DNA from 2 places in the Streptomyces chromofuscus genome. Region 2 is predicted to be linked to the other one. Evidence: riboswitches for the same ligand, from Rfam matches in the RefSeq annotation. Region 2 holds a riboswitch; the other holds the start of a gene.
What was found. Region 2 has a riboswitch for cobalamin ahead of IPT68_RS24115 (ribonucleoside-diphosphate reductase subunit alpha). Riboswitches for the same ligand answer to the same signal wherever they lie in the genome.
Positions count from the first base shown of each region.

Region 1: linked by a shared signal. The riboswitch ahead of IPT68_RS08520 (cobalamin biosynthesis protein) and the one ahead of IPT68_RS24115 (ribonucleoside-diphosphate reductase subunit alpha) in region 2 are both predicted to bind cobalamin.

Region 1 is NZ_CP063374.1:1,884,728-1,890,059, forward strand. Features, by position in the region: gene IPT68_RS08510 (inorganic phosphate transporter) at 177-1,439, shown strand; gene IPT68_RS08515 (hypothetical protein) at 1,471-1,692, shown strand; cobalamin riboswitch at 1,969-2,109, shown strand; gene IPT68_RS08520 (cobalamin biosynthesis protein) at 2,212-3,162, shown strand; gene IPT68_RS08525 (cobyric acid synthase) at 3,159-4,670, shown strand; gene cobN (cobaltochelatase subunit CobN) at 4,667-5,332, shown strand, end outside.
Region 2 is NZ_CP063374.1:5,316,363-5,321,694, reverse strand. Features, by position in the region: gene mctP (monocarboxylate uptake permease MctP) at 1-526, shown strand, start outside; gene IPT68_RS24120 (GNAT family N-acetyltransferase) at 644-1,150, shown strand; cobalamin riboswitch at 1,204-1,328, shown strand; gene IPT68_RS24115 (ribonucleoside-diphosphate reductase subunit alpha) at 1,453-3,801, shown strand; gene IPT68_RS24110 (ribonucleotide-diphosphate reductase subunit beta) at 3,801-4,814, shown strand; gene IPT68_RS24105 (hypothetical protein) at 4,727-4,969, opposite strand; gene IPT68_RS24100 (GlxA family transcriptional regulator) at 5,063-5,332, shown strand, end outside.

The DNA.
Region 1 (5,332 bases), 3.4 Mb from region 2:
GAAGGGCGTCCAGCCGTGTGGGGCAAGGCCCGTGGCCCCGTCCGGGGAACCGTCGATTCCCCGGGCTGTGTCCACCCTCACTTCAGGACATCGGGAAGCCCCCCTCAGTTCACCTTTCGTTCATCTAGGTTACCTACGTTCATCCAGCCAATGACCTCGAACGATTGCCTGGGTAAATGGAAGGCATCTCGCTGATCCTCGCGATTGTGGTGGTAACCGCACTCGCGTTCGATTTCACGAACGGTTTCCACGACACCGCGAACGCGATGGCCACCACCATCTCGACAGGTGCCCTCAGACCCAAGGTCGCGGTGGCCATGTCCGCCGTCCTCAACCTGGTCGGCGCCTTCCTCTCCGTGGAAGTCGCCAACACGATCTCCAAGGGCCTGGTGGACGAGAGCGGCATGCGTCCCGAGGTCATCTTCGCCGCGCTGGTCGGCGCGATCCTGTGGAACCTGATGACCTGGCTGGTCGGCCTGCCGTCCTCCTCCTCGCACGCCCTGCTGGGCGGCCTGATCGGCGCCACCGTCGCCTCGGCCGGTGTCGGCGCGGTCCACGGCGACGTGCTGGTCACCAAGGTGCTGATCCCGGCGATCGCCGCTCCGCTGGTCGCGGGCATCGCGGCGATGATCGCGACGCGGCTGACGTACACGCTCGGCAGGAAGGCCGACGGCAAGGCCGCCGCGAAGGGCTACCGCGCCGGGCAGATCGCCTCCGCGGGCCTGGTCTCCCTGGCCCACGGCACCAACGACGCGCAGAAGACCATGGGCATCATCACCCTCGCCCTGGTCGCCGGCGGCACCCTCGCCCCCGACTCCGACCCGCCGATGTGGGTCATCCTCTCCGCGGGCCTGGCCATCGCGCTCGGCACCTACCTCGGCGGCTGGCGCATCATCCGCACGATGGGCAAGGGCCTGACCGACCTCCAGCCGCAGCAGGGCTTCGCCACGCAGACCAGCGCCGCCACCGTCATCCTGGCCTCCTCACACCTGGGCTTCTCCCTCTCCACCACGCACTCGGTCTCCGGCGCGGTGATGGGCGCGGGCCTGGGCCGCAAGGGCGGCGTGGTCCGCTGGTCGACGGCGACCCGGATGTTCGTCGCCTGGGGCCTGACGCTCCCGGCCGCCGCGCTGGTCGGCGCGATCGCCGAGTGGGTGACCGGCTTCGGCTCCTGGGGCACCGCCCTCGTCGCGGTCTTCCTGGTCGCCTCCAGCGCCGCGATCTGGAAGATCTCCCGCCGTGAGGTCGTCGACCACACGAACGTCAACGACACGGACGAGGAACCGGCCGGCGTGGTGACCGCGGCGATGGCCGCGGTGACGCCGCCCCCGGTCGGCACCCCGGCGGAGGGCCCGGCGGCGCAGGTCACCATCCCCTCCCCCGCCGCGGGCCCCGAATCCCCGGCCGCGGAGCCGACGCCCTCTCAGGCCAGCGTCTGAGCACCCGGTTACTGAAGGAAGCAGCAGCAACATGAAGATCGACTGGGCGGCCCTCGGCTCCGTCTTCGGCGTCAGCCTCGTGGTCACGGTGGCTCTGGTGGGCCTGTTCACCCTCGGTATCACCGGCCTGTCGCGGCGCGAACGCGCCGCGGAGCGGGGTGAGTCGGCGGCGCTGGCCGTCACCGGCGCGTACACCGCGTTCGCGGCCTGCGCGGCGGCCGTGGGATACGGCATCTATCTGATCGTCGCCTGACGGTCGTCACAAGGTCGTGCCCGACGGCCGCCACCTCTTGGCGGCCTGACGGCAGTTACGTCTTGGCGGCCCGACGGCCGTCACATTGTCCCTGAGGGCACTCACTGACGGCCTTCGGTGCTGTCGCGCCCTGCGCGGGCCCTCGACGAGGGCTCCGGCAGGGCGCTTCGTCGTGCGGCGCGACGGACGGGCGCGGACGTGCGGGAGACCCGTGCCGCCCGTGCCGTGTGGGCCTCAGCACACTTGCCCCGTCGCAGGTCAACGGCAAGTTGACGGGTGTTCCGGCCCCATGGTGGACTGCCGGAGCCATGTACGGCGGCAGGAGAGGAAGCCCGGTGCGAATCCGGCGCGGTCCCGCCACTGTGACCGGGGAGGAAACCCCCGGGAGCCAGGAACTCTCACCGCCGGTCTCGTCGAACCAGGGCGTGGACACCCTGAGTGAGGACATAACGCGATGCTCGGCTGCCCAGTCAGGTCCCGTACCAGGTCTCTGCCCGACCCCACGGCCGGCTGAGCCGCATGCGTGCCGGTCGCGTCTTCGCGTACGGCGCCGCCGCCGGCCTCCTCGGCGACCTCCTGCTCGGCGATCCACGCCGCGGGCATCCGGTCGCCGCGTTCGGGCACGCCGCCGGGGCCGTGGAGCGGGTGCTGTGGCGGGACCACCGCGGGTGGGGCGTGCTGCACACCGTCGTGTGCGCCGGTGGCGCCGTCGCGCTGGGCGCCGCGGCCCGTCGGTCCGTACGCTCCTCCCCCGCCGCTTCCGTCGCGCTGACCGGCGTCGCCACCTGGGCCGTCGTCGGCGGGACTTCGCTCGGCCGGGAGGCCCGGGCCGTCGGGCGTGCCCTGGAGGCGGGGGACGTCGAGGGGGCGCGGGCGCGGCTGCCGCACCTGTGCGGGCGGGATCCTCAGGCGCTGGACGCGGACGGGATCGCGCGGGCGGTGGTGGAGTCCGTCGCGGAGAACACCTCCGACGCCGTGGTGGGGGCGTTGGTGTGGGGGGCCGTCGGCGGGGTGCCGGGGCTGCTCGGGTTCCGGGCCGTCAACACGCTGGACGCGATGGTGGGGCACAGGTCGCCCGCGTACCGGAAGTACGGGTGGGCTTCGGCGCGGCTCGACGACCTCGCGGGGTGGCCGGGGGCCCGGTTGACCGCAGTCCTCGCCGTGCTGGCGGGTGGTGACCCGCGGGGCGCCGTGCGGGCGTGGCGGGCTGATGCCGCGAAGCACCCGAGTCCCAACGCGGGGCCCGTGGAGGCGTCGTTCGCCGGGGCGTTGGGGGTGCGGCTCGGGGGGACGTTGTCGTATGCGGGCCGGGTCGAGCACCGGCCCGTACTGAACGGTGGGGGGCGTGCGGTGCAAGTGGCCGACATCGAGCGGGCCGTCCGGTTGTCCCGGCGGGTCGGCGGGCTGGCGTTCGGGGTGACCGCGGCGGGGGCGCTGCTGTGGGCGCGGCTGTCGGGGAGGCCCGCGTGACCGGCCGTGGGCTGCTGGTCGCCGGCACCACCTCCGATGCCGGCAAGAGCGTCGTCACCGCCGGGATCTGCCGGTGGCTGGTGCGGCAGGGGGTCAAGGTCGCGCCGTTCAAGGCGCAGAACATGTCGCTCAACTCGTTCGTCACCCGCGAGGGCGCCGAGATCGGGCGGGCGCAGGCCATGCAGGCGCAGGCGTGCCGGGTGGAGCCGACCGCGCTGATGAACCCGGTGCTGCTCAAGCCGGGCGGGGAGCGGCGCAGCCAGGTGGTGCTGCTGGGCAAACCCGTCGGGGAGATGAGCGCGCGCGGGTACCACGGCGGACGGCAGCAGCGGCTGCTGGGGACGGTTCTCGACTGCCTCGCCGAACTGCGGGGCACGTATGACGCGGTGATCTGTGAGGGGGCCGGCAGTCCGGCCGAGATCAACCTGCGGCGGACCGACATCGTGAACATGGGGATCGCCCGGGGCGCCGGGCTTCCCGTGCTCGTCGTCGGCGACATCGACCGCGGCGGGGTCTTCGCCTCCTTCTTCGGGACGGTGGCGCTGCTGTCGCCCGAGGACCAGGCCCTGGTCGCCGGGTTCCTCGTCAACAAGTTCCGCGGGGACGTCAGCCTCCTCGCACCCGGCCTCGACATGCTGCGCGACCTCACCGGTCGGCCCGCGTACGGCGTGCTGCCGTACCGGCACGGTCTCGGCATCGACGAGGAGGACGGTCTGAGGGTGTCGCTGCGTGGCACCGTGCGGGAGTCGGCCGTCGCCCCGCCCGTCGGTGAGGACGTGCTGCGGGTCGCCGTGTGCGCGATCCCCCTGATGTCCAACTTCACCGACGTCGACGCGCTGGCCGCCGAACCCGGAGTCGTCGTCCGGTTCGTGGACCGCCCGGAGGAGCTGGCCGACGCCGACCTCGTGGTCGTCCCGGGCACGCGCGGCACCGTCCGGGCCCTGGAGTGGCTGCGGGAGCGGGGGCTGGCGGACGCCCTCGCCCGCAGAGCCGCCGAGGGCCGGCCGGTGCTGGGCGTCTGCGGGGGCTTCCAGATCCTCGGCGGGCACATCGAGGACGACGTCGAGAGCCGCCGCGGCCACGTCGACGGCCTCGGGATCCTGCCCGTGCGGGTGCGCTTCGCCCGCGAGAAGACCCTCACCCGGCCCGTCGGCGAGGCCCTCGGGGAGCCGGTCGAGGGCTACGAGATCCACCACGGCGTCGCCGACGTCCACGGCGGTGAACCCTTCCTGGACGGCTGCCGGGTCGGCCAGACCTGGGGCACCCACTGGCACGGTTCCCTGGAGTCGGACGGCTTCCGGCGCGCCTTCCTGCGCGAGGTGGCCGCCGCCGCGGGCCGCCGCTTCGTGCCCGCGCCGGACACCTCCTTCGCCGCGCTGCGCGAGGAGCAGCTGGACCGGCTCGGCGACCTGATCGAACAGCACGCGGACACGGACGCGCTGTGGCGGCTCATCGAGTCCGGCGCGCCGCAAGGACTGCCCTTCATCCCACCGGGAGCGCCCGCATGAGCACTGTGTTGTTGTTGTCGACCGCGGACACCGATCTGCTGGCGGCCCGTGCCTCCGGCGCCTCGTACCGGATCGGCAACCCGACCCGCGTCGACGTCGCCGGCGAGCTGCCGACGCTGATCGAGGGCGCGGACGTCGCCGTCGTACGGCTGCTGGGCGGCAAGCGTGCCTGGGAGGACGGGCTGGCCGCGCTGAAGGCGTCAGGGATTCCGACCGTGCTGCTCGGCGGGGAGGCCGTGCCCGACGCCGAGCTGATGGCGGAGTCGTCCGTGCCCGCGGGAGTCGTGGCGGAGGCGCTGCGCTATCTCGTCGAGGGCGGGCCCGCCAACCTCACCGAGCTGGCGCGGTTCCTGTCGGACACCGTGCTGCTGACGGGAGAGGGCTTCGAGGAGCCGCGGAAGATGCCGCAGTACGGCGTCCACGGCTCCCGTCCGCTCCAGGACGGCCGGCCGACCGTCGGCGTGCTCTTCTACCGGGCGCACGAACTGAGCGGCAACACCGCCTTCGTCGACACCCTCTGCGACGCGATCGAGGTGCACGGCGCCAACGCCCTGCCGGTCTACTGCGGTTCGCTGCGCGGGGCCGACGCCGGGCTGTACGAGATCCTCGCGCGGACCGACGCCCTGGTCGCCACCGTCCTCGCCGCCGGCGGCACCCACGCG
Region 2 (5,332 bases):
CATCTACAAGGACTTCATCAAGCGGGACGCCACGCCCGCGCAGGAGACCAAGGTCTCCAAGCTGGTGTCCCTGCTGGTGAAGGTCGGCGCGCTGGTCTTCGTCCTCGGCATGGACAAGACGGTCGCGATCAACTTCCAGCTGCTGGGCGGCATCTGGATCCTGCAGACCATGCCCGCGCTGGTGGGTGGCCTGTTCACCCGCTGGTTCCACCGCTGGGCCCTGCTGGCCGGCTGGGCGGTCGGCATGCTCTACGGCACGGTCGCGGCGTACGGGGTGGCCTCGCCGACCCAGAAGCACTTCGGCGGCTCGTCGGCGGAGATCCCCGGCATCGGGGAGATCGGTTACATCGGCCTCACCGCGTTCGTCCTCAACCTGCTGGTCACGGTGGTCCTGACCTTCGTACTGAAGGCCGCGAAGGCCCCCGAGGGCATCGACGAGACGAGCCCGGAGGACTACACGGCGGACGCCGGCGACCCCGGAGTCCAGGCGGAGCTCCCCCCGGCAACGGCTGGGGCAAGCCACTAAGAAGCGCGAGAACAGCGCCCTCAGGGGCGCGGGGAACTGCGCGAGAACCCACCACAATCCGCAGCGGGCCGCCGGCATCGAGCCATACGGCGGCCCGCTGTCGTGCACACTCCCCCCATGGACGTCCGAATCCGCCCCGCACACACCACCGAATTCGGCACCCTCGGCGAGATCACCGCCCAGGCCTACCTCCAGGACGGCCTACTCGACTTCGGTGAAAGCGACGAATACCTCCACGAACTCCGAAACGTCGCCAAAAGAGCCTCCGCCGCCGAAGTCCTGGTGGCCACCCAGGACGGCCACGTCGTCGGCGGCGTGACGTACGTGCCGCAAGGCGGCCCCATGGCCGACATTGCCCGCCCCGGAGAGGCGGAAATCCGCATGCTGGCCGTAGCGCCGGAGGCGCGAGGCCGAGGTGTCGGCGAGGCCCTCGTACGCGCCTGCGTCGAGCGCGCACGGGCCACCGACGGCTGCACGCGCATCGTCCTGTCGACCCAGCGCACCATGCGCTCGGCCCACCGCATCTACGACCGCCTGGGCTTCACCCGCACCCCCGGCCGCGACTGGAACCCGCTCCCGCACCTGGACGACATCACGCTCCTCACCTACGAGTTGACGCTCTGAAGTCATCGACGACACAACATATAGGGGTGGCTCTCGTCCCCGGCACTAGATGTATGCTCATGCTCGCTGTCGCCGCAGGGGAATCCGGTGCGAATCCGGAACTGTCCCGCAACGGTGTACTTGTGCATGTCCGTGCACAGGAGTCAGTCCGAGGACCTGCCGACAGTGCGCCCGGCCACCCGGTCCGGGTGCCCTGACGTCCGGGCCTCGTGGAATGGGCCGGTGGACGCGACGCCGCGTGCGCTCGTGTGCTGCCCCCTGCCCTCCGCAAGGCCCCCGTGCCGAGCGAGGGAGAGCCCCACGTGACCATCGCGCCAGCCGATCCGGCCTCAGCGATCCAGGAGTCCGACGGCCCCGGAACCGCGTTGCTGCGGACCCTGACGGAGCTGACCGCCGACCTCCCCGACGCCGACCCCGGCCGGGTCGCCGCCGCCGCGCTGCGCGGCCGCTCCGCGCGGGCGGACGAGACGGAGCTGCGCGAGCTGGCCACGGAGGCCGCCGCCGGTCTCATCTCCGAGGACCCCGCCTACTCGCGGCTGGCCGCCCGGCTGCTGACCCGTTCCATCGCCGCCGAGGCCGCCTCCCAAGGCGTCACGTCCTTCACCGAGTCGGTCGCCGTGGGGCACCGGGAGGGCCTCATCGCCGACCGCACGGCCGACTTCGTACGCCTGCACGCCGGCCGGCTGGACGCCCTGGTCGACCCCGAGGGCGATGACCGCTTCGGCTACTTCGGGCTGCGCACCCTGCACAGCCGTTACCTGCTCCGGCACCCGATCACCCGCAAGGTCGTCGAGACGCCCCAGCACTTCATGCTGCGCGTCGCCGCCGGCCTCGCCGAGGACGACACCCCTCGTGCGGTGGACGAGGTCGCCGCGCTCTACGGGCTCATGAGCCGCCTCGACTACCTCCCCTCCTCCCCCACCCTGTTCAACTCCGGCACCCGCCACCCGCAGATGTCGTCCTGCTACCTCCTGGACTCCCCCAAGGACGAGCTGGACTCGCTCTACGAGCGCTACCACCAGGTCGCCCGGCTCTCCAAGCACGCCGGCGGCATCGGGCTGTCCTTCTCCCGCATCCGTGCCCGCGGTTCCCTGATCCGCGGCACCAACGGCCACTCCAACGGCATCGTCCCGTTCCTGAAGACGCTCGACGCCTCGGTCGCCGCCGTGAACCAGGGCGGCCGGCGCAAGGGCGCCGCCGCGGTCTACCTGGAGACCTGGCACTCCGACATCGAGGAGTTCCTCGAGCTGCGCGACAACACCGGCGAGGACGCCCGCCGTACGCACAACCTCAACCTCGCGCACTGGGTCCCGGACGAGTTCATGCGCCGGGTGAACGCGGACGCGCCGTGGTCGCTGTTCTCGCCGTCGGACGTGCCCGAGCTGGTCGACCTGTGGGGCGAGGAGTTCGACGCCGCCTACCGCCGGGCCGAGGAGCGGGGCCTGGCGAAGAAGACGCTGCCCGCGCGCGAGCTGTACGGCCGGATGATGCGCACCCTGGCGCAGACCGGCAACGGCTGGATGACCTTCAAGGACGCCGCGAACCGGACCGCCAACCAGACCGCCGAGCCGGGCCACGTCGTGCACTCCTCGAACCTGTGCACGGAGATCCTGGAGGTCACCAGCGACGGCGAGACGGCAGTCTGCAACCTGGGGTCGGTCAACCTCGGCGCGTTCGTCACCGGGGACGGCATCGACTGGGAGCGGCTGGACGCCACCGTCCGCACCGCCGTCACCTTCCTCGACCGCGTGGTCGACATCAACTTCTACCCGACCGAGCAGGCGGGCCGCTCCAACGCCCGCTGGCGTCCCGTCGGCCTCGGCGCGATGGGCCTGCAGGACGTCTTCTTCAAGCTACGGCTGCCCTTCGACTCGCCCGAGGCCAAGGCGCTGTCCACCCGGATCGCCGAGCGCGTCATGCTCGCCGCGTACGAGGCGTCCGCCGACCTCGCCGAGCGCAACGGGCCGCTGCCCGCGTGGGACAAGACCCGTACCGCCCGGGGCGTGCTGCATCCCGACCACTTCGACGTCGAGCCGGCGTGGCCGGAGCGCTGGGCGGCGCTGCGCGAGCGGATCGCCGCGGTCGGCATGCGCAACTCCCTGCTGCTGGCCATCGCGCCCACGGCCACCATCGCCTCGATCGCCGGTGTCTACGAGTGCATCGAGCCGCAGGTGTCGAACCTGTTCAAGCGAGAGACCCTGTCCGGCGAGTTCCTGCAGGTCAACTCCTACCTGGTGCGGGAGCTCAAGGCGCTCGGCGTCTGGGACGCCCGCACCCGTGAGGCGCTGCGCGAGGCGAACGGCTCGGTGCAGGACTTCGCCTGGATCCCCGAGGACGTACGGCGGCTCTACCGCACGGCGTGGGAGATCCCGCAGCGCGGGCTGATCGACATGGCGGCCGCGCGGACCCCGTTCCTCGACCAGGCGCAGTCGCTGAACCTGTTCCTGGAGACGCCGACCATCGGCAAGCTCTCCTCGATGTACGCCTACGCCTGGAAGTCGGGCCTGAAGACGACGTACTACCTGCGCTCGCGTCCCGCGACCCGTATCGCCCGCGCGGCCCGAGCCACCGTCCCCGTACAGGCGACCCCGGACCCCGAAGCGGTCGCCTGCTCCCTGGAAAACCCCGAGTCCTGCGAGGCCTGCCAGTAATGACCACCCGTCACCAGAATCTTCTCGACCCGGGCTTCGAGCTGACCCTGCGTCCCATGCGCTACCCCGACTTCTACGAGCGCTACCGGGACGCCATCAAGAACACCTGGACCGTCGAGGAGGTCGACCTCCACTCGGACGTCGCCGACCTCGCCAAGCTGACGCCGGGCGAGCAGCACCTGATCGGCCGACTGGTCGCGTTCTTCGCGACGGGCGACTCGATCGTGGCCAACAACCTGGTGCTGACGCTGTACAAGCACATCAACTCCCCCGAGGCGCGGCTCTACCTGAGCCGTCAGCTGTTCGAGGAGGCCGTGCACGTCCAGTTCTATCTGACCCTGCTGGACACCTACCTGCCCGACCCGGACGACCGGGCGGCGGCGTTCGCGGCGGTCGAGAACATCCCGTCCATCCGCGAGAAGGCCGAGTTCTGCTTCCGGTGGATGGACTCGGTCGAGAAGCTGGACCGCCTGGAGTCCAAGGCCGACCGCCGGCGCTTCCTGCTCAACCTGATCTGCTTCGCCGCGTGCATCGAGGGCCTGTTCTTCTACGGCGCCTTCGCGTACGTCTACTGGTTCCGCAGTCGGGGCCTGCTGCACGGCCTGGCGACCGGCACCAACTGGGTGTTCCGCGACGAGACCATGCACATGAGCTTCGCGTTCGACGTGGTCGACACCGTCCGCAAGGAGGAGCCGGACCTCTTCGACGACCAGCTCCGGCAGCAGGTCACCGACATGCTGCGGGAGGCCGTCGAGGCCGAGCTGCAGTTCGCGCGCGACCTGTGCGGTGACGGCCTCCCGGGCATGAACACCGACTCGATGCGGCAGTACCTGGAGTGCGTCGCCGACCAGCGCCTGACGCGCCTCGGCTTCGCCCCGGTCCACGGCTCCGAGAACCCCTTCTCCTTCATGGAGCTCCAGGGAGTTCAGGAACTGACCAACTTCTTCGAGCGGCGTCCCTCGGCGTACCAGGTCGCGGTGGAGGGGACGGTCGACCTGGACGAGGACTTCTGATCCTTCATCTCCTCGAGGTGGTCCTGGGCCTCCCTGATCTCCCGGTCGACGCGCCGGTCGTGCGCGGCGCCGATGAGCGCGGGGAGGACCATGATCGCGAAGAGTGCGACGACGGCCAGCATTCCGATGAGTGCTTCGATCTGGTTCGCGTTCATGGACACCACTGTCGCGCTCTATGCTCCTTACCAACAGTGGCAGGACTGCCGTAGACCCTCGATTTACTGCCACCGCCGAGGCACACTGGGCGCATGCTTCAGAACGTGGCGGCCGTCCTCGTCGACGGCGTGAACCCCTTCGAGCTCGGTGTGGTCTGCGAGGTCTTCGGCATCGACCGCAGCGACGACGGACTGCCGGTCTACGACTTCGCGGTGGCCTCCGCCGAGGGGCCGGTGCTGCGGGCGAACGCCGGCTTCGCCGTGCGGGTCGAGCACGGGCTGGAGCGCCTGGAGACCGCCGACCTGATCGCCGTGCCGGCGGGCTCGGCCTACGAGTCGCGGACCTTCCCGCCCGAGCTGCTC